Regions from separate parts of the Rhizobium sp. AG207R genome, predicted to be linked through region 1. Evidence: predicted binding sites of a transcription regulator. Region 1 holds the regulator's gene; each other region holds the start of a gene.
What was found. The regulator LexA, encoded in region 1, represses DNA repair genes until DNA is damaged. The targets are predictions, from matches to a motif close to TGTTCNNNNTGTGTTCNG.
Positions count from the first base shown of each region.

Region 2: a site for LexA is predicted at 3,719-3,736, ahead of recA (recombinase RecA). Genes of this name have one in related genera too.
Region 3: a site for LexA is predicted at 2,433-2,450, ahead of JJQ51_RS05915 (PA0069 family radical SAM protein). Genes of this name have one in related genera too.

Region 1 is NZ_JAEPVT010000009.1:133,665-140,956, reverse strand. Features, by position in the region: gene eno (phosphopyruvate hydratase) at 1-805, opposite strand, end outside; gene kdsA (3-deoxy-8-phosphooctulonate synthase) at 954-1,793, opposite strand; gene JJQ51_RS21900 (VOC family protein) at 1,790-2,677, opposite strand; gene lexA (transcriptional repressor LexA) at 3,097-3,819, shown strand; gene JJQ51_RS21890 (ComEC/Rec2 family competence protein) at 3,800-6,277, opposite strand; gene gltA (citrate synthase) at 6,559-7,292, shown strand, end outside.
Region 2 is NZ_JAEPVT010000010.1:77,699-84,990, reverse strand. Features, by position in the region: gene cckA (cell cycle histidine kinase CckA) at 1-404, shown strand, start outside; gene trpS (tryptophan--tRNA ligase) at 629-1,648, shown strand; gene JJQ51_RS23255 (pseudouridine-5'-phosphate glycosidase) at 1,706-2,632, opposite strand; gene JJQ51_RS23250 (carbohydrate kinase family protein) at 2,679-3,623, opposite strand; gene recA (recombinase RecA) at 3,863-4,948, shown strand; gene alaS (alanine--tRNA ligase) at 5,122-7,292, shown strand, end outside.
Region 3 is NZ_JAEPVT010000002.1:393,728-401,019, reverse strand. Features, by position in the region: gene JJQ51_RS05925 (phosphotransferase) at 1-436, shown strand, start outside; gene JJQ51_RS05920 (ribonuclease HII) at 441-1,100, opposite strand; gene JJQ51_RS05915 (PA0069 family radical SAM protein) at 1,206-2,363, opposite strand; gene JJQ51_RS05910 (glycosyl transferase) at 2,604-3,122, shown strand; gene JJQ51_RS05905 (hypothetical protein) at 3,401-3,709, shown strand; gene moaB (molybdenum cofactor biosynthesis protein B) at 3,741-4,295, opposite strand; gene JJQ51_RS05895 (4-(cytidine 5'-diphospho)-2-C-methyl-D-erythritol kinase) at 4,295-5,209, opposite strand; gene JJQ51_RS05890 (tetratricopeptide repeat protein) at 5,217-7,073, opposite strand; gene JJQ51_RS05885 (polyprenyl synthetase family protein) at 7,198-7,292, opposite strand, start outside.

The sequences.
Region 1 (7,292 bases):
CAGCCATGGCGCCGGATTCCAGCGTGCGGCCTTCGCCTTCGAGAACGTACTTGCCGTCCTTGAAGAATTCGGTCGAGGCGCAATCAAGGCCGAGAGCGATTTCGTCGCCCGGCTTGTAGCCGGCCTTTTCGATTGATTTCATGATGAAGTCGAGAGCTGCCGGCGCGCTGGAAAGGCCGGGTGCGAAACCGCCTTCGTCACCGACGTTGGTGTTATGGCCCTGCGATGCCAGTTCCTTCTTAAGCACATGGAAAACTTCCGAACCCATGCGGACAGCTTCGCGGATCGAGTCAGCGCCGATCGGCAGGATCATGAATTCCTGGAAGTCGATCGGGTTATCGGCATGGGCGCCGCCGTTGATGATGTTCATCATCGGAACCGGCAGCAGGCGGGCATGAGCGCCGCCGACATAGCGGTAGAGCGGCAGGTTGGCGCTCTGGGCAGCAGCCTTGGCGACGGCCAGCGAGACGCCGAGGATAGCGTTTGCACCAAGGCGCGACTTGTTCGGCGTGCCGTCAAGCTCGATCATGATGTTGTCGAGCTGGATCTGGTTTTCGGCGTCCATGCCGCCGATGGCGTCGAAGATTTCCGAATTGACGGCTTCGACGGCCTTCTCGACACCCTTGCCATGGTAGCGCTTGCCGCCGTCGCGAAGCTCGACGGCTTCATGCGCGCCGGTCGACGCGCCCGACGGAACCGCCGCGCGGCCCAAGCTGCCATCTTCGAGGTAGACATCGACCTCGACAGTCGGATTGCCACGGCTGTCGAGTATCTCGCGGGCGATAATGTCGGTGATTGCGGTCATGATAGCTTCCTGCTCGCTGGTTTATAAATCGATTTAAATCGTCTTAATCGAAGGCGCGGAAATTACAATGGCGATCCGCGCCGCGATTTGGCACTCCTGCAGGCCCCTAACGTAAATTCATGTCAGCCTGTTGAATGCCGGCTACGTTTCAAGCCTTGGCGATGGCGTCGAAGGCCAGCAGCTTCTCCAGAAGCCGTGGCATATCCTTCAAATAGACCATGTTTGGGCCGTCGGACGGTGCATTGTCGGGATCCTCATGCGTCTCCACGAAGAGACCGGCAACGCCGACGGCGACGGCCGCGCGCGCCAGCGTCTCGACGAAGCGGCGGTCGCCGCCGGTCGAACCGCCCTGCCCACCAGGCTGCTGCACGGAATGGGTCGCATCGAAGATGACGGGCGCGCCCATCGCCGCCATGATCGGCAGCGAGCGCATATCCGAGACCAGCGTGTTGTAGCCGAAGGAGGCACCGCGCTCGCAGAGAAGAATATTCGGGTTGCCGCTGTCGTTCAGCTTGGCAAGCACGTTCTTCATGTCCCACGGCGCCAAGAACTGGCCTTTCTTGACGTTGACCACGCGGCCGGTCTTGGCGGCTGCAACCAAAAGATCGGTCTGGCGTGACAGAAAAGCAGGGATCTGCAGGATATCGACCGTCTTGGAAACGATGGCGCACTGCTCTTCCGTATGGATATCGGTCAGAACCGGAAAGCCATATTCCTTCTTCAGGTCTTCAAAGACTTCCAGCGCCTTTTCCAGGCCGATGCCACGCTTGCCTGACAGCGATGTGCGGTTCGCCTTGTCGAAGGAGGACTTGTAGACAAGGCCGATGCCCAGCTTGCCGCAAAGTTCCTTCAGGACGCCGGCAACCATGAACGCATGGTCGCGGCTTTCCATCTGGCAGGGGCCGGCAATCAGCGACAGCTTTGCAGTATTGGAAAAGAGGACCTTGGAGGCACCCTCGCCGACGGTGACTTCCGAATTCGTGCTCATATTATCTCCTCAAAGGCGAACAATGCGCCCTGACCGGGTGCCAACCTCGCCAATAGACGATTGTTCTTACGCGTATAGGTGACGCCGTTAGCAGTGAAATGCGACGATGTCACGGAAAGATCGCGCGTTTTGAAAAGGATTGCACGTGCTCTGAGCCCCGGATCATTCGTGCGAACAGGTAGATCATAGAATGCCTCCATTCCTTCCGGCGTCAAAATCTCCAGATCGGCATTGGCGGCCTTGATCGTCAGGCCAAAGGAATGCTCCATAATGCGCGGGCCACCGACAAGCTCCTCGAAGAAGCCGCGATAGGCCGCCGGCTTCGGCGCGCAAAGCGCTACCCGCGCGATACCAGTCACGCCGTTTTCGTGACGCTCGAGCACACTGCGGTCAGCCGGCAGCGGATTGATGCGCTGACAGCAGAAAGCGAGAAAATCCGGCGCGCGCAGATCGGCGGCGAAGGCAAGACGAAAACCGGCCGTGGTTTCCGTTCCATCCGGCATCTTCATGGGACGGGAGAAATCCAGCATCTGCCCCGCCGAAATCGCAGCTGCTTTGAAGCGCTCGTCATCCGCCACCGCGTCATCCGTACCGAATACCACGGCCGAAAAGCCATTTTCGCCGACCCGGAAGCGATAGGCTTGATCGCGGGCAACAAAAACATTGCCATCCATGATGCTCTTCTCGCACTGCTCCGCAGACGCGACGCCCAGAGGTTCGAGATAGGTTTTATCGGCAAGGAAGACGCAGGCATTCTGCGTGCCAAAGGGATGGCGCGCATCTGGAGCCACTGTAAAACCGAGCTTGCCGAGGCGCTCGCGTGCCAGAGCGATATCGACGGTCGGCAGCACGAGATGATCCAGCGGATGCGGAGACGAAATCATGGCTTCTCCTGTTTGCTTGCCGAAGCAGATTTGCGCCCATCCCCCGCGCAATTCAAGATGGAAGCATGGAACACCCGGAGCACACGACATGGATCGAAGGCAATCTCGCAAACGTGATTGCTGATTCTCTGCCATGGCTGGCTCATGCAGCCGCGCGGCACGTTCATCCAAATGCTCGGCGCACGGGCTGAACGACAAAGTCTCGGAAGCGAGTAGAGCGGCATTTCTCTTATTTTTCTGCAGGTTAACGGAGACACAGCGCGCCGATGTTCGGAGCCGATCCATTCGCAAATGGTAATTATTTAACTGACCTCACAAGGCTTTACCGAAATTTAAGTACTTGCGGAACACATATGGAACATATAGTGTCCGTTCTGGATTTGTTTCACAGCTTTTCTTGATTCTGGGGTTCCAAGACGATGTTGACGCGCAAGCAGCAGGAACTGCTTCTCTTCATTCACGAACGCATGAAGGAATCCGGGGTTCCGCCATCTTTCGACGAGATGAAGGATGCACTGGATCTGGCATCGAAATCCGGTATTCATCGCCTGATTACGGCACTGGAGGAGCGGGGCTTTATCCGCCGGCTGCCGAACCGGGCCAGAGCGCTCGAAGTCATCAAGCTTCCCGACGCCTATAATCCGAGCCTGCAGCAGCGCCGCGGCTTTTCTCCGAGCGTTATCGAGGGCAGCCTCGGAAAGCCGCAGCCCGTTGCCCCGCCCGCTCCGTCGAAGGTGGCAAATGACGATCACAATAGCTCGGCGTCGGTGCCCGTGATGGGCCGCATCGCTGCCGGTGTTCCGATCTCGGCCATCCAGAACAATACGCACGACATTACCGTTCCCGCCGACATGCTCGGATCCGGCGAACATTATGCGCTTGAAGTTCGAGGGGATTCGATGATCGATGCCGGCATCTTCGACGGCGATACGGTCATCATCCGCAATTCGACGACGGCCAATCCCGGCGACATCGTCGTGGCGCTGGTCGATGACGAAGAGGCGACACTGAAGCGCTTCCGTCGCAAGGGTGCTTCCATCGCGCTTGAGGCTGCAAACCCGGCATACGAAACCCGCATCTTCGGACCGGATCGCGTGAAGGTCCAAGGCAAGCTCGTTGGCCTTATTCGCCGCTATCACTGACCGGTGAATTGTCGATGGCGGGTGACGTGGGCGCAATTGGCGCGTCGAATTTGCCGGTGCGCCAATCGTAGGTTCGATGCCTGGTCCAGGGACGCTGCGGGTTCTCGAATGCGGTTGAGAGGATGGGCTTGTCTCCGGTAAGCACCATTTCGATGGAGCCGGTTTTACGCAATGTCGCACCGGTTATGAGCATCGCTCCGGAACGGCAATGGTCGAGCCGTAGCCGGATTGGCGTCACGATAATGTTCCCCGTGTCGCAAGCCGCAGGCAGGTAGGCCGCGTTTTCGATAGTGACCAATATCGCGCCGTTTTCAAGCATGGCCGCGCACCATGCTCCTTTCTGGCAGGCGAAACTGCCTTGCATGGTGCGGTCCAAGGCTTCTTCCATTGCGATACGGACCGCCTTCTGTTCTTCACTGTTCAATCGCTTATAACGATCTGCCTTGCCGATTTGTGGAAGTCGGCTGTCAGCCGGGAGCATGGTCGGAGGCTGATGGTCCGCCGCAACCAGTGCCTTTTGCCATTGTTCGAAAATAAAGGCCTGCGGTCTCTCGCGATTGGTCGCGAGTATATTGTCCTGGCGCAATGCGACTAGGACGCCATCTTCGGAGATCATCAGGTCGGGTTTCGGTACGCCAGATCCGAATGCCGCCAAGCCCATGGACAAGAGCGATAATAGCAGGCCCAGATGACGAAGCCGGGTCCGCAATATGCTCATGATCAGGAAGCCGATAATGAATGTCGGCATCAGCCAGGCCGGCTGGCGACCGAAGGTAATGTCGCCTCCCCAACCAGCTACGGTTCTTGCGATCACGATAACGAGTTCCAGTCCCTCGCCGGTTACTTTCCAGAAAGGCCCGTCGAGACCGAGCGGCATGAGCAGCATCGCCGCCATGCCGAATGGCATGACGATAAAGGAGACGATGGGCATAGCAGCGAGATTGGCGGCGAGCCCATATGTCGCCAACCGGTGAAAATGCTCGATCGAGAAGATAGCCGTCGACGCGCCGCCGATGAACGAGGTCGACGTCACGCCTGCGAAGAAGCGCATGACGAACAATAGCGGACTCAATAGACGGACGCGCGGCAAAATGTTTTCGCGATGCCGCCGCCGCTTCCATAGCGAATAGCCCGACACCAGCGCCAGTGTCGCCGCATAGGACATCTGGAAGCTCGGACCGAGGACTTGCGACGGCGACAGTACAAGAATGATGATCGCTGAAAGTGCGACATTGCGCAGACTGATCGATGGCCGATCGAAAAGCACGGCCACAAGCATGATCGCCATCATGATGAAGGCCCGCTCGGCGGATACACCGAAGCCGGAGATGAGATAATAGGCAGTTACAGTGAGAAGCGCACCGAGGGCTGCGAACTTCTTGGTCGGCCAGGCCTGCGCGACACCGGGAAACAGGCTGAACAAGTAGCGTAGGCCGATGTAGAAAATGCCGGCCGACAACGCCATGTTCAGACCGGAAATTGCAATGATATGGGTCAGGCCGGCAATTCTCAGCGCTTCCGTCGTATTCTTGGAGATTGCGCGTCTCTCATCGGTGACAAGCGCCGCGGCAAAGGCGCCGGTATCTCCCGGCAAGGTTTGCCTGATCCTGTCGCCTATGCTGTTGCGCAGGCCAGCAAGCCAAATATCGGCCGCATCCAATAAGGAGCCGGCCGCGTTGTCACCGGATGGCGACAGCAATTCCGGTGTTCCGTAGGCAAAGCCGTTCGCACCGATACCGTTGAAATAAGAACTGAAGGCGAAATCGTTGAGACCAAGCAAGGCCGGTCCGGCCGGCGGCGTCAACCGCGCCCTACCCTGGATGCGATCACCGAGATCGAACGGCTCCGCCTGCTTGCGCACGAAGATCGTAACCCGCTGCGGCGCGCGGCGAATGGAAGGTTTTTCCGTTGCCTCGACGCGAACGACATAGCGCCAGCGTCCATTGTCATAGGATTCCCGTCGTTCGATCTGACCGGTCACGGTCGTGGTCACGGCCGAATCGAGCATGACGGTAGAAACCCGCCAGCTCTCGCATTGCGCCAGCGCCATGCCCAGGCAAAGGAGCATGCCTGCCAAAAGCAGATGGCGAAACAGCCTGCCTGCCTCCTGCATGAGCGCGAAGCCGCTGGTGAAGACCAACAGGCCTACAAGAACAGCCTGTGGAGGCGGATCGCTGCCAGCCTTGAACCAGAAAATTGCACCAAGGCCCATATAGATCGGCGCAAGCAGGACCGCGCGACCATGGGCCGCCTCCTCTTCGATCAATCCGAAGGTGCCAAGCCGAATGCGGCTTGATACCCGCAATAGCCGGGATGTCAGCCGCGTCTGGTCCTGCGTCCGTTCCCGTCGCGGCACTTCGGCGGGCAAGATATTCGTGGCAACAACAGGGCGAGGCTGCGAGAGCGCAGCAACGTCCCCACCCTCTTTCCGCTGCTCGGATGCCTCCAAATTAGGCACTCGCCGCCGTCCCCACGCAAAACTACAGCTTTTGCGCGATTTTTGCCGTTAGCAGGCGATGAATTCAACCAAAATCGACGCAAACAGGGCTCAATTGGGCCGGTTTCGCCGCCTAGCATAATTAGAGGCGCTTCTGCAGTGCCCAAAAGTTGATACTGCATTGCACAATTCAGCGTTAGGATAACTTGGCATTAGGCTCGGGATCATATAGCTAGTCGGTAGTCGCTTAACCTTTTGGCGCTTTTTATGGCGTCAATCCCGCCAAATCTTGGAGGATCAGCATGACGGAACAAAGCGCGAAACTAACTTGGGGTGAAAAGACGGTGGACCTGCCGGTCAAGACCGGAACCATCGGCCCGAGTGTCATTGATATTGGTGCCCTTTATAAGAACACCTCCACTTTCACTTACGATCCTGGTTTCACCTCCACCGCGTCGTGCGAGTCGAGCATTACCTACATCGATGGCGACGAAGGCGTTCTGCTGCACCGCGGCTATCCGATCGATCAGCTGGCCGAACACGGCGATTTCCTCGAAGTTTGCTACCTCCTTCTCTACGGTGAACTGCCGACGGCAGCGCAGAAGAAGGACTTCGACTATCGCGTGACCCACCATACGATGGTGCACGAGCAGATGTCGCGCTTCTTCACCGGCTTCCGCCGCGACGCACATCCGATGGCCGTCATGTGCGGCTGCGTTGGCGCGCTTTCCGCCTTTTATCACGACTCGACCGACATTACGGATCCGCACCAGCGCATGGTCGCAAGCCTGCGCATGATCGCCAAGATGCCGACGCTCGCCGCCATGGCGTACAAGTACCATATCGGCCAACCCTTTGTTTACCCGAAGAACGATCTCGACTACGCGTCGAACTTCCTGCGTATGTGCTTTGCGGTTCCGTGCGAAGAATACGTCGTCAATCCGGTGCTTGCCCGCGCCATGGACCGCATCTTTATCCTGCATGCCGATCACGAGCAGAACGCTTCGACGTCGACGGTTCGTCTGGCAGGCTCTTC
Region 2 (7,292 bases), on a different contig from region 1:
CCTCTGCAGAAGAACCGGCCGATCTCACCGGCAAGTCCGCTGTCGTGCTACTTGTCGAGGACGAGGAGGCGGTGCGTCGCGGCGGCAAGCGCATGCTCGAGACGCGCGGCTATACCGTCCACGAGGCCGGGTCCGGCGTCGAGGCGCTCGATATCATGGACGAGCTCAACGGTCAGGTCGATGTCGTCGTCTCCGATGTCGTCATGCCGGAAATGGATGGTCCGTCGCTGCTACGCGAACTGCGCAAGAAATATCCGGACCTGAAATTCATCTTCGTTTCGGGCTATGCCGAGGATGCCTTTGCCCGCAATCTGCCAGCGGATGCGCAATTCGGCTTCCTGCCGAAGCCGTTCTCGCTGAAGCAGCTTGCCGTCGTCGTGCGCGAGACGCTGGACAAGAACTAACTGAGGGGCGTTTCGCGCCTCTCCATGTTGCCGATTGCGGTGCAACGGTGTAATCAACCGCCCATGATCGACCTTGCCAAGCCCATTTGCCAAATGTGGTGGCGCTCCTTCTAGGAGCGGCAGTCGTCATGTCTTGAAATCGACCCTGCCGCCGTGATCCGGCAGGCATGGTCCATTCCGTTTTTCCTTCCCGATTGCGGCGGCTCCTTTTGCGGAGCAACGAAATGTTTTCCCCTATAGATACCCGCCCTGTCATCCTGACGGGCGACCGGACGACGGGTCCACTCCATCTCGGCCACTACGTCGGCTCGCTGAAAAGCCGCGTTGCACTTCAGCATAGTCACGAGCAATTCCTGCTCCTGGCGGATACCCAGGCGCTGACCGACAATGCCCATGATCCCGAAAAGGTCCGGCGCAACGTTCTTGAGGTCGCCACCGATTATCTTGCCGTCGGCATCGATCCGGCGCTGACGACGATCTGCGTGCAATCCGCCTTGCCGGCGCTGGCGGAGCTGACACTGCTCTATCTGAATTTCGTCACGGTCAGCCGCCTGGAGAGAAATCCGACGATCAAGACGGAGATCCAGCTGCGCGGTTTCGAACGCGATGTCCCGGCCGGCTTTCTCTGCTATCCGGTCGCGCAAGCCGCCGATATCACGGCCTTCAAGGCGACCGTCGTTCCCGTCGGCGAAGATCAGGCGCCATTGATCGAGCAGACCAACGAGATCGTTCGCCGTCTCAATCGGCAGATCGGGCGAGACATTCTCGTCGAGGCTGCAGCCATGGTGCCAAAAGTCGGGCGCCTTCCGGGTGTCGACGGCAGGGCGAAGATGAGCAAATCGCAGGGCAATGCGATCCCGCTCTCGGCATCGCCTGACGAGATCAGGAATGCGGTGCGACGCATGTACACCGATCCGGATCACCTGCGCGTCAACGATCCCGGCAAGATCGAGGGAAACGTCGTCTTCACCTATCTCGATGCTTTCTGCGAGGATCGGCAATTCATCGAAGAGATGAAGGCGCATTATCGGCATGGCGGCCTTGGTGACGTCACCTTGAAGAGACATCTCGAGGACGTCCTGCAAGCGCTGCTCGCGCCGATCCGCGAACGCCGCGCGCATTATGCCGCCGAACCGAACTATGTCATGGAAGTCGTGCGAAAGGGTACGCGAAAGGCGAGGGAGCGGACGGAGGCGACGCTTGCCGAATTGCGCGACGCCTTGGGCTTGTTCACGCTCACCTGAAACAAGGGGCCGGGCGATCTTCTGACGCGCCCGGCCGCTCTCGTAGCTGCTGTCTGATTATTCCGCGAGCGCGACGGCGATCTCGGCGGCCAGGCGCGCATTGTTTTCGACAAGCGCGATGTTGGTCTTGAGGCTGCGGCCTTCGGTAATGTCGAAGATCGTGCTCAGCAGATAGGGCGTAACCGCCTTGCCGCTGATCTCGTCCCGTTCCGCGCTGTCGAGGGCGCGCTCGATGTAGATTTCCATCTCCTCACGCGGGATCTCGTCGGCTTCCGGAACCGGATTGGCGATCAGCATGCCGCCATCGATACCGAGCTGTTCGCGTGTCGTCTGGAAGTTGGCGATCGCAGCGGGGCTGTTCAGCGTCAAAGGGCTCGTGAGCCCGGATGAGCGCGACCAGAAGGCCGGGAATTCCGTGCTGTCGTAGGTGACGACCGGAACACCGCGGGTTTCCAGCACTTCGAGCGTTTTCGGAATATCGAGGATCGCCTTGGCGCCGGCGCAAACGACGATGACGCCGGTGCGGGAAAGCTCTTCAAGATCGGCCGAAATATCGAAGCTCTCTTCGGCACCGCGATGCACGCCGCCGATACCGCCGGTGGCGAAAACCTTGATGCCGGCGCGGGCGGCGGCGATCATCGTGGCGGCGACCGTGGTCGCGCCCGTGCGGCGCTCGGCGATCGCAAAGGCGATGTCGGCGCGCGAAACCTTCATCGCACCTTCCGTCTTAGCGAGGGCTTCCAGCTCTTCCGGCTCAAGGCCGATATGCAGCGTGCCGTGAATGACGGCGATAGTCGCCGGCACAGCGCCTTCCTGCCGGATGATCGCCTCAACGCTGCGGGCCATCTCGATATTGCCCGGATAGGGCATGCCGTGGGTGATGATCGTCGATTCCAGGGCGACGATCGGTGCACCGCGCAGCTTGGCGGCAGCGACTTCCTTCGAATAGGAGATCGGAAGCAGGGGCGAGATAGGCTGGGTCATTGTCGTTTCCAATTCACTGAAACAGTATACGCGTCTTGAGCAGGCTTCATGACAGAATTTCGGCCTCTGGAACAAGGGCCAAAGCCGCCTTTAGCAGCTCGGGAGAGAGATTTTCTGCCGTCGCATAGGGGGACTGGACGGTGATTGCTGCCGCCGCTGCCCCATGACGGACGGCTTCTGCGAGATCGTGGCCGGCCAGCAATGCCGAAAGAACGCCTGACGCCAGCGAATCTCCCGCTCCCGTGACATCGGCAACATCCTCGACAATGGGCGGCTGCAGGCTGACGATGGCATCACGCGAGAATGCGATCAGGGGGCGTTTCCCGCGGGTGACCACGCCATTGCGCAGGCCGAGCGCACGCAAAGTATTTACCCATTCGCGCGGATCCTCCGGACGGATTTCGGTCAGCGCCGCGGCTTCGGCCTCGTTGAGGAACAGGTGATCGATGCCGGCAAGGCTCGGTTTCAGCCGCACGACTTTGGCCGGCGAGATGGCGATAGCAGCGACCGGCTTGCCGCAAAAGACGGCCCTTGCCGCAATTGCGCCTAAGGTTTCGGCTGGCAGATTGGCATCGCAGAGAATGAGGTCGGTTTCTTCGAAGGCGTCTCGAACGGCGCGAATCGCCAGGCGTCTTGGCACGAAGAGCTTGTAGAGCTCCATGTCGGCAAGCGCGATGACGAGATTGCCATCATTCTCAAGGATCGCCGTATAGCTAGGCGTCTTGCGATCGAGGAAGACGAAGGGCTTGTCATCGATGCCGGCATGGCTTGCGGCTTCCGCCACCATTTCGCCGGAGGGATCGCCGCCGCGCGGCGAGATCAGCTTTACGTCGAAGCCGAGGCGAGCGAGGTTTCGAGCCGCATTGAAGCCGCCGCCGCCGGGCTCCTCGAACCATGCGCCGGGATTGCTGGCGCCGGGTGCCGTCTCGCCGAAAATGCGGCCGCGCCGGTCGATATGGGCACCGCCGAGAACGAGAATCTTTTTCGCCATAGGGTTATCCTCAGCAGTCGAAAAGGCGAATCGAGCGAGCCGCAAACATCTCGCAATTCACTGTTCCTGGCATGTAAGTGCCTGGGAAGAAAGAAGAAAACAAAAATAGAACGAAATTCATTTTACCTTTTTCTTTCAATCGCTTGTTGTGCTCTTGCGATATGAGAACAAATCGAGTACACAATTCTCATCGGCGGCGACATTGCTAGAGCGGCTTCAATAACCTAAAGGTGGATCGAATGTCTCAGAATTCTTTGCGGCTTGTAGAGGACAAATCGGTGGATAAAAGCAAGGCACTTGAAGCGGCACTCTCTCAAATTGAGCGGTCGTTCGGCAAGGGCTCGATCATGAAGCTCGGTTCTAACGAGAACGTGGTCGAAATCGAAACGGTTTCCACCGGCTCTCTGAGCCTCGATATCGCTCTCGGCATTGGCGGCTTGCCGAAGGGGCGCATCATCGAAATCTACGGGCCGGAAAGCTCGGGTAAGACGACGCTGGCGCTGCAGACCATCGCAGAGGCCCAGAAGAAGGGCGGCATTTGCGCCTTTGTGGACGCGGAACATGCGCTCGATCCGGTCTATGCCCGCAAGCTCGGCGTCGACCTGCAGAATCTGCTGATCTCGCAGCCCGATACCGGCGAACAGGCGCTCGAAATCACCGATACGCTGGTGCGCTCCGGTGCCATCGACGTTCTCGTCGTCGACTCCGTTGCGGCCCTGACGCCGCGCGCCGAAATCGAAGGCGAGATGGGCGACAGTCTGCCGGGCCTGCAGGCCCGTCTGATGAGCCAGGCGCTGCGCAAGCTCACGGCTTCGATCTCCAAGTCCAACTGCATGGTGATCTTCATCAACCAGATCCGTATGAAGATCGGCGTCATGTTCGGCTCGCCGGAAACGACGACGGGTGGTAACGCGCTGAAGTTCTACGCCTCGGTTCGCCTCGATATCCGCCGCATCGGCGCCGTCAAGGAGCGCGAAGAGGTGATCGGCAACCAGACCCGAGTCAAGGTCGTCAAGAACAAGATGGCGCCCCCCTTCAAGCAGGTCGAGTTCGACATCATGTATGGCGAAGGCGTTTCCAAGACCGGCGAACTGGTCGATCTCGGCGTCAAGGCCGGCATCGTCGAAAAGTCCGGCGCCTGGTTCTCCTATAATAGCCAGCGCCTCGGCCAGGGCCGTGAAAACGCGAAACTCTTCCTGCGCGACAACCCGGATCTCGCCCGTGAAATCGAGTTGTCGCTCCGCCAGAATGCCGGTCTCATCGCCGACCGCTTCCTGCAGAATGGCGGTCCCGATGCCGATGATGGCGACGCCTCCGGGGAATAAGGATTTTCGGGAGAAGTTCCCGACCTGAGACCGAGATTAAGAATTGGAACCGGCCGCATTGTCCAAGGGATGTGCGGCCGGTTTTGTTCGTGCGGCTGGACAGCGCCCGGAGCGGACGATAAAAGCCACTGACTTTGATGCAAGTTGCTGAGCGCAGGACTGAAGGGCCCCATATGAGCGGTGTGAATGAAATCCGGTCGACCTTCCTCGACTATTTTAAGAAAAACGGCCACGAGATCGTGCCGTCGAGCCCGCTGGTGCCGCGCAACGATCCGACATTGATGTTTACCAATGCCGGCATGGTGCAGTTCAAGAACGTGTTCACCGGTCTGGAGCAGCGTCCCTATACGACGGCTTCGACAGCGCAGAAATGCGTTCGCGCCGGCGGCAAGCACAACGACCTCGATAATGTCGGCTATACCGCGCGCCACCACACCTTCTTCGAGATGCTCGGCAACTTCTCCTTCGGCGACTATTTCAAGGAGCGCGCCATCGAGCTTGCCTGGAACCTGATCACCAAGGAATTCGGCCTCGATGCCAAGCGCTTGCTGGTCACAGTCTATCATACCGATGACGACGCCTTTAACCTGTGGAAGAAGATCGCCGGCCTTTCCGACGACCGGATCATCCGCATCGCCACCAGCGACAATTTCTGGGCAATGGGCGATACCGGTCCTTGCGGTCCCTGTTCGGAAATCTTTTACGATCATGGCGATCATATCTGGGGCGGCCCTCCTGGCTCTCCGGAAGAAGACGGCGACCGCTTCATCGAGATCTGGAACCTCGTCTTCATGCAGTTCGAGCAGATCACCAAGGAGCAGCGCGTCGACTTGCCACGCCCGTCGATCGACACCGGCATGGGTCTCGAGCGCGTTGCCGCCGTGCTGCAGGGTAAGCATGACAATTACGACATCGACCTGTTCCGCGCGCTGATCGAAGCCTCGGAAGAGGCAACGGGCGTCAAGGCTGAGGGCGAGCATCGCGCCAGCCATCGCGTCATCGCCGATCATCTGCGTTCCTCCGCCTTCCTGATTGCCGATGGCGTGCTGCCGTCGAACGAAGGCCGCGGCTACGTGCTTCGCCGTATCATGCGCCGCGCCATGCGCCACGCGCAGCTGCTCGGCGCCAAGGAACCGCTGATGTGGAAGCTGCTGCCGGCGCTGATCCAGCAGATGGGCCGCGCCTATCCCGAGCTGGTTCGCGCCGAGGCGCTCACCTCCGAGACGCTGAAGCTCGAAGAAACCCGTTTCCGCAAGACGCTGGAACGTGGCCTGTCGCTGCTCAACGATGCCACTTCGGACCTGCATAAGGGCGACAGCTTGGACGGCGAAACTGCCTTCAAGCTCTACGACACCTATGGTTTCCCGCTCGACCTGACGCAGGACGCGCTGCGCGCCCGCGGCATCGGCGTCGATATTTCCAGCTTCACGGATGCGATGGAGCGCCAGAAGGCTGAAGCGCGCTCGCATTGGACCGGTTCCGGCGACAAGGCGACCGAGACCATCTGGTTCGAGCTCAAGGAAAAGAACGGTGCCACTGAATTCCTGGGTTACGATACGGAATCTGCTGAAGGCGTGATCCAGGCGATCGTCAAGGGCGGTGTTGCAGTCGATAGCGCCTCGGCCGGCGACAAGGTGCAGATCGTCGTCAATCAGACGCCTTTCTACGGCGAATCCGGTGGTCAGATGGGCGATACCGGCGTGATCTCCAGCGACCACGGCAAGCTCGCCGTCAACGACACCCAGAAGAAGGGCGAGGGCCTTTTCGTTCACAGTTCGGAAGTGTCGGAAGGCAAGATCAAGGTCGGCGATGCCGTCGTCCTGACGGTCGATCATAACAGGCGCTCGCGCCTGCGCGCCAATCACTCCGCCACCCATTTGCTGCACGAAGCACTTCGCGAAGTGCTCGGCACCCACGTGGCGCAGAAGGGCTCGCTGGTCGCGCCAGAGCGTCTGCGTTTCGACGTTTCGCATCCCAAGCCGATGTCGGCTGAGGAGTTGAAGGTCGTCGAGGATATGGCCAACGAGATCGTTCTGCAGAACTCGCCGGTTACGACCCGCCTGATGAGCGTCGACGATGCGATCGCGGAAGGTGCGATGGCATTGTTCGGCGAGAAGTATGGCGACGAGGTGCGCGTCGTATCGATGGGGCAGGGCGTGCGTGGGGCCAAGGCCGGCAAGCCCTACTCGGTCGAGCTTTGCGGCGGTACGCATGTCTCGGCCACCGGCCAGATCGGTCTCGTGCGTATTCTCGGCGAAAGCGCAGTTGGTGCCGGCGTACGCCGCATTGAAGCCGTCACCGGTGAATCCGCGCGCGATTATCTCGCCGAACAGGACGATCGCGT
Region 3 (7,292 bases), on a different contig from region 1:
GCCTTGCGAGGTCATCTGCCATGGGGATTTTGCTCCCTACAATGTCGTCCTGAACGATGGCGAAGTGACCGGTATCATCGATTTCGAGGCTGCGCATCCCGGTTCGCGAATGTGGGATCTGGCCTATGCCGTCTATCGCTGGGCGCCGCTGTCCTCCAGCGTCGCCGTCGACGGAATGGACACACTTGCCGCCCAAGTTGGTCGCGCCCGCGTCTTTGTCGATGCCTATGGCCTGTCCATTGCCGAGCGTCCCTCATTGCCTGACGTCATCGTCGAGCGGCTCGAGGCTCTTTTGGCCTTCATGGAACGGGAAGCTGCCCGCGGCATCGAGAGATATCGTCGGAATCTCCACGAGGGACATGACCGCGTCTACAGAGAAGATGTTGCATATATCAGAAAGCGGTCGGCTGAAATCGCCGCGGGGCTGACGGGCTGAGTGCTTAGATGACCTCTTTGCGCAAGGGGCGAAAGCTCATGCGGTGCAGCGGGCAGGGACCATGCTCCTCGATACCTGCACGATGCTGCGCCGTGCCATAGCCGGCATGGGCCGCGAAACCATAGGCCGGAAAAACGACACCAGCACGCGCCATCATTCTGTCGCGTGTCACCTTGGCCACGATCGAAGCGGCAGCAATGGAGAAGGAGCGCGCATCACCTTTGACCACGGCTTTTCCTGGGCAGGCGAGCCCAACAGGCACGTCGAGCCCATCGGTCAACACATAGCTCGCCGGCACGGCAAGCCCGCAAATGGCACGGCGCATCGCATCGAGGCTTGCCTTGCGAATATCGGTCGTGTCGATACGGCCGGCACTCGACGAGGCGATGGACACGGTTGCCGTCGCCAGGATTTCGACGAACAGTTCCTCACGTCTAGCGGCTGTCAGCTGTTTGGAATCGTTTAGCCCGTTCGGGATACGCTCTGGATCGAGAATGACGGCGGCCGCCACGACCGGTCCGGCAAGTGGGCCTCGGCCTGCCTCATCGGCCCCGGCAACCGGCCAATGGCCGGCACGGCGCGCAATCAGTTCCAGCTCGAAAGTGGGGACGAGCGGAACATCCTCGAACAGCATTGGAGAATCGGGTGGTGCACGGCGTGACATGCGGCGAAGCTCGCACACCACCCGATCTCCTGCAAGCCCCCGGTGGATCATGGCGGCGAAGCCAGGGGCTTTTCCAGCGGGTACAGGGAAAACCCGCAGGGATCGTCAGAGCAGCGACAGCTGCACGCCGCTGCCATCCGGCGGCACGAACAGGTCGTCGCGTAGCGCAATATTGCGGCGTGTGAGCGCGAGCCGGCGGGTCGCCATCTCGAAACGGCGGCTGATCTGCCAGGCATAGGGTCCGGCACCCTTCATGCGCTTGCCGAATTCGGCATCGTAATCCTTGCCACCGCGCATCGAGCGGATCAGCGACATGACGTGACGATAGCGATCCGGATAATGCTGCAGCAGCCAGTCGCGGAAGAGCGGGCTTACTTCCAGCGGCAGCCGCAGGATGACATAGCTTGCCTCCAGCGCACCGGCCGCCTTGCCGGCGTCGAGGATACGCTCGATCTCATGGTCGTTGAGCGCTGGAATGATTGGTGCCACCATGATCGAGGTGCGGATCCCCGCCTCGCTCAAAGCCTGGATCGCCTCCAGCCGCCGCGGCGGCGTCGCGGCTCGCGGCTCCATGGTGCGCGCGAGCTTGCGGTCGAGTGTCGTCACCGACAGGCCTACGCGCACCAGGTTCTTGGCGGCCATCTCTTTCAGAATGTCGATATCGCGCATGATCAGCGCCGACTTGGTGACGATGGCAACCGGATGGTTCGCCCGGTTCAGCACTTCGAGAATCTGGCGCATGATCCGCCATTCCTTCTCGATCGGCTGATAGGGGTCGGTATTGGTGCCGATGGCAATCACCCGCGGCTTGTAGCCGGGCTTTGCCAGCTCACGCTCCAGAAGTTTGGCGGCATCCGGCTTGGCAAAGAGCTTCGATTCGAAATCCAGCCCCGCCGACAGTCCCATATAGGCATGCGTCGGCCGTGCGAAGCAATAGATGCAGCCGTGCTCGCAGCCGCGATAAGGATTGATTGATCGGTCGAAGGGAATATCGGGGGATTCGTTGCGGGTAATGGCCGTGCGCGGCTTCTCCACCTGCACTTCGGTTTTGAATGGCGGCAACTCTTCCCAGCTTTGCCAGCCGTCGTCGAAAGCTTCGCGCTGCTGCGGCTCGAACCGGCCGCTCGGGTTCAATCCGGCGCCGCGCCCACGCCGGCGCTCGACGTCGACCCTGAGACCGGCATCGGCGATCAAAGCATTGGCAACATCTGCCGTGTTGGCAGGCGCGAAAGCGGCCTGCCCTGCAAGGGACTGCTCGTTCATCGGTAGCTCCAGGGCGGCTCATGCCATCGCATGCCGCGTCTAAGATGATTAAATTCCTATCCGACAAATGAGAACATTGCAAGAACAAAAATCCGCGACCGTCATTTTCCATCTCATTCACGGGAGGTATTCGGCGGCGCCGGCCGTGAGAATTTCGGCCGCTTATGATGCTTTTCTTAAACGCTCGAGCCTGAGGGTTAGGTGCTGGCAATAAATTATGCGCCGCTCTATAAATGGGCAATGTTGACGGTCATCATCGAATGCCAGGATCACGAACCCGAGCTGGCGCAGACATTGGCGGCATTGGTGGCAGGAGCGGTCGAAGGGCTGGTCAGCGACGTGGTCGTGCTTGATCACGGTTCCAGGGACGGCACATCGAAGGTGGCCGATGCCGCCGGCTGCCGCTTTTATTCGCAGTGGGATATCAAGGATATATTGCGGTCTGCGAGGGGCGAATGGTTGCTGCTGATCGAGCCGGGCGCACGGCCGCAAGCCGGCTGGATCGATGAGATCGCCGAATATGTCTCGCTGAACAAGGTGCCGGCGCGCTTTACAGCATCGCGCGGCTATCGTCGCCCGTTTCTGAAGCGAATCGGCCGTCGTACGGCGCCGCTGGAACTGGGTTTACTGCTTTCCAAGCACCAGGCGATCGCCGTCGCCAGGTCGGGCATGGGGCTGGCGGAGTTCGCCAAGGGACAGAAGGGCCGACGGCTTTCAAGCGAGCTCATTCCGTCCTGGGTGGCACGCGCGGCGCGATAGGGCCTAGAGCATTTCCGCATTTCTTCGAATTGCAAAAACGCTCCATCTTTTTGTTTTTACGCAGCTCCGGACGCAAAATCGCTTCGCACTTTTGCTGGAACTGCTCTAGCGTTCCGCAGATTCCATTTGTAAACGCGCGAATAGCTGCGATAATTTGCATGTGGCGGCACCTTATGCGTGTCGCGTCAGGCGGCCGACCATGAAGATGCCGATATCAGGCGGAACTGGTCAGCGGAACTCTCCTTTTCTGCCGGGATTTCGGCGAAAGGAGGTGCGTTATGAAACGCACGATGCTCTACCGCCTCATGGCAACGATCTTCGTTGCAAGTGCAACTCTTTTCCCCGGCATTGCCGCCGCTCAGGTGACCTTGGCCTGCGCTCAACGCGTCGATATCGTCGCGTTTCTTGGCGACCATCTTTCGGAAAAGCTTTCGGCCGTCGGCAAGCTCGATCAGAGCACGATTGTTGAGATCTACGCCGCCGAGAGCGGCAACTGGACACTGCTGATGAGCGACGTATCCGGCCGGAGCTGCATCATTCTCACCGGCGATTCTTGGGAATCAATTCCTGTTCTGCCGAAGGCATGATCGACGCGCAATATCGCGTTGAGCAGAAGACCTATCTCGAGCCGGCGCCGCGCTTTAGATGCTCGTCGAGGCGCGGCATGATCTCCACGAAATTGCAGGGCATGTGGCGATAGTCGAGTTGCGCCTTCAAGATGCCGTCCCATGCATCCTTGCAGGCGCCAGGCGAACCCGGCAGTACGAAAATGAAGGTGGCATTGACCACACCGCCGGTCGCCCGTGACTGGATCGTCGCCGTGCCGATCTTGTCGTAGGAAATGCGATGGAAGACCTCGGAAAACCCATCCATCCGCTTCTCGAACAGCGGCTCCAGCGCCTCGGGCGTGACATCGCGGCCGGTAAAGCCAGTCCCGCCGGTGGTAATCACCACATCAATCGCATCGTCCTTCGTCCAGGCTTCCACCTGCGCGCGGATGCGCTCCTTGTCGTCTGGCACGATGGCGCGGGCGGCAAGCCTGTGACCCGCCTCTGCAATGCGGGCAACCAGCGTATCGCCGGATTTATCGTCAGCGAGCGTGCGTGTATCGGAAACGGTCAGCACGGCGATGCCGACGGGAATGAAGGATCTTTCGTTGCCTAACGCTGCCATCATGCCTCTCCCGCGATCGTTTCGGTTACCTGGAAATACCAGTCCGGCCGCTGCCTGTGAAGCGAAGCGGCGGCGGCCGTCGCCTGTTCGATATCGTTGAAAATACCGAAGCACGTCGCACCGGAACCGGACATGCGCGTCATGATCGGCCCCTGGCTTTCGATCAGGCCGGAGAGCGCTGAAATCTCACCGCAGATCGAGCGTGCCGGCGGTTCCAGATCGTTGCGCAGGGTCTTGATCGTGTCGATCCATTCGCCGTGTCCCTGCGGCATCTGTGATGGAAACAAGAGCGGCGGATTGTCCTTGCGGGTGAGCTGCCGAAACACATCCGATGTCGAGACGCCGACAAGCGGATTGCCGAGAACCACGGCAAAGGCGGGAAATCCCCGCAGCAGGTCTATCGCCTCGCCAATCCCGCGCGCGACCAGTGGTTGGCTGGCAAGGCACATCGGCACATCGGCGCCGAGTTTCAAGGCGATGGTTTTGACCGTCGCCTCCGGCAGGGTAACGCGCCATAGCCGCATCAGCCCGCGCAAGGTCGCCGCCGCGTCCGCCGAGCCGCCGCCGATGCCGGATGCGATCGGTAGATTCTTTTCCAGATGAATATGGGCAGGGGGGGCATCGAAGCCGGCCGAGTTGACTGCCTGCCGCAAGAGATCGCGCGCCTTGAGAACGAGATTGTCGCCGGCCTCGGCATCGGCCGAAAGCAACGGGCCAAAACGTCCAGAGAGACTGAAATCGTCATCCGCACTTGCGCGAAAGAAAAGACGGTCGCCATGGCGGGCAAAGCTGACGAGCATATCGAGCAAATGATAGCCATCGGCTCGGCGGCCCGTGACATGCAGTGCAAGATTGATCTTTGCGGGCGCTTCTTCCGTGAGGTCGAAATCGCCCGCAGCCAAGATCGTGCTCATGGAAATCTTAGGACTTCTTGTCGACCGGCGCCGGAGCGTTCGTGTCGGGCGAGGGCGCGGGTGCTGGATCGGGCAGCTTGCTTTTGTCAACAGTCTTCGGGTCGTTGTCGAGCGGCGGCAAGCCCTTCTCGACCTTCTCCTTGATCTTCGGAATATCGGCCTCTTCCGGCTTCGAGGCGAGCGCCCGGTTCCACTGATAGACGGCTTCGAGCTTGCGATTGACGCGCCAGTAGGCGTCGCCGAGATGGTCGTTGATCGTCGGATCGCCGGCCTTGAGCTGCGCTGCCCGCTCCAATTCGCTCACCGCATCATCGAAACGGTTGAGGCGGAAATAGGCCCAGCCAAGGGAATCGACGATATAGCCGTCATCCGGCCTCAGATCGACGGCCTTCTTGATCATGTCCAAACCCTGGTCGAGGTTCATGTTCATGTCGACCCAGGAATAGCCCAGATAATTCAGCACCTGCGGTTGGTCCGGATTGAGTTCGAGGGCCTTCTTGAAGTTCGGCTCGGCATCCGCCCATTTCTTCAGCCGCTCATAGGCAATGCCGCGCTGGAAGAAAACCGCCCAGTCGCTGCGCTTCGGCACTGGGCCGATGATCTGCACGGCCTTGTCGTAATTATCGGCCATGGACTGGAAGTCCTTGGCGTCGGAAAGCACGCTGCCGTAGGCGAGATAGCTGCGGACATCGTTGGGATCGGAATCGATCAGTGCCTTCAGATGTTTGCGTGCATCGTCGATTTTACCTGCCTGGGCGAGTGCGAGGCCGAGCTGCAGCTCGGAGATGCGGGCCATCGGCGAATTATCGGGCACCTTCTTGTAGAAGGCGATCGCGCGATCGGTCTGCTCCTGTTTTTCGGCCAGCCCGCCGAGCAGGACCAGCGTATCGGCCGCCTTCGGGTCGAGAGAATTGGCAATCTGTAGATAGAGCGAGACGACATCTTCGGCCCCGTCGCGGTTCAGCGCGGCACCGATGGTGAAGAGAACGGCGGCCGCACCCTCGCTGGCGTTCGTCACCTGCTGATCCGGCGTATCGCCCTTGCTGATGCTGTCGCGCAGTGCATTCAGCGGCGCATAATTGCTGACGAGATTGTCGCCGACGGAAATCGCATCCAGGGCCTTCTGCTTGTCTCCGGCCTTGGCTTCGAGGCGTGCGAGCGCCATGACGGCGCGCATGAAGGTGTCAGGTGCGGTCGCGCCGCCGGTCTTGTCGAGGATGGCATCGTTAAGGTGAGAGCGTGCCGACTTCAGGTCGCCCAGCGTCAGCGCAATGGCGCCGGCATGATAGTTCTTGAAGATGTTGAACCAATCCGGGCCCTTCATCTTGTCGATCATCGAGATTGCTTCCTTGCCGCGGCCGGATCCGGCACGCGCCCAGGCGGCGAGCAGGTTGGTCATCATCCGGTCGAGATCGTTCGGACCGTTATATTTGAGGATTTCCTGCGCGGTGCGGTATTCATGGCGGCGGATGGCATCCATGCCACGCACGATCGTCGTGACACGCTCGACCGAAGGATCGCTCTTCAACTCGTTGGCGTATTTGACGCCTTCTTCCAGATTGCCGTTCAGCAGCAGCGAGATCATCAGCCGCTGGCGAATTTCCGGATTGCTCGGATCGATCATCAGTGCCTTTTTGTAGAGCGCAATGGCAGTATCGTAGTCATGATCGACATCTGCGGTACGGGCGGCGAGGAACGCGCCTGCGAACGTATCGACGCTATCCGGATCGAAAGAAGTGACCGGAGCACTGGCCTCCGGCGCTGCCGGCTTATCCTCTGCGCGCGCGCCAGTCAGGGCGGACACCGAAAGGATTGCCGCCAAGGCTACGCCCGAAAGGAAACGGATGGCAAGTCTCTGCCGCATTAGAAAGCCTTTCATCAAGGGAATGGCCGGCGACTTCGCCGGCGGCACAACGCATTCGTGTCAACTGATTCACAACAGGATGGCTTTTTTGAAGCGGCCCTGCAACAAATTCAGGCCACCGCCATCAATTAACGCGTTCGATGCAGAAATCGATCACTTCCAGAAGTGCCGATTTCCAGGGCGTTTCCGGCAATGGCGCCAAGGCGTCGCGGGCAATCG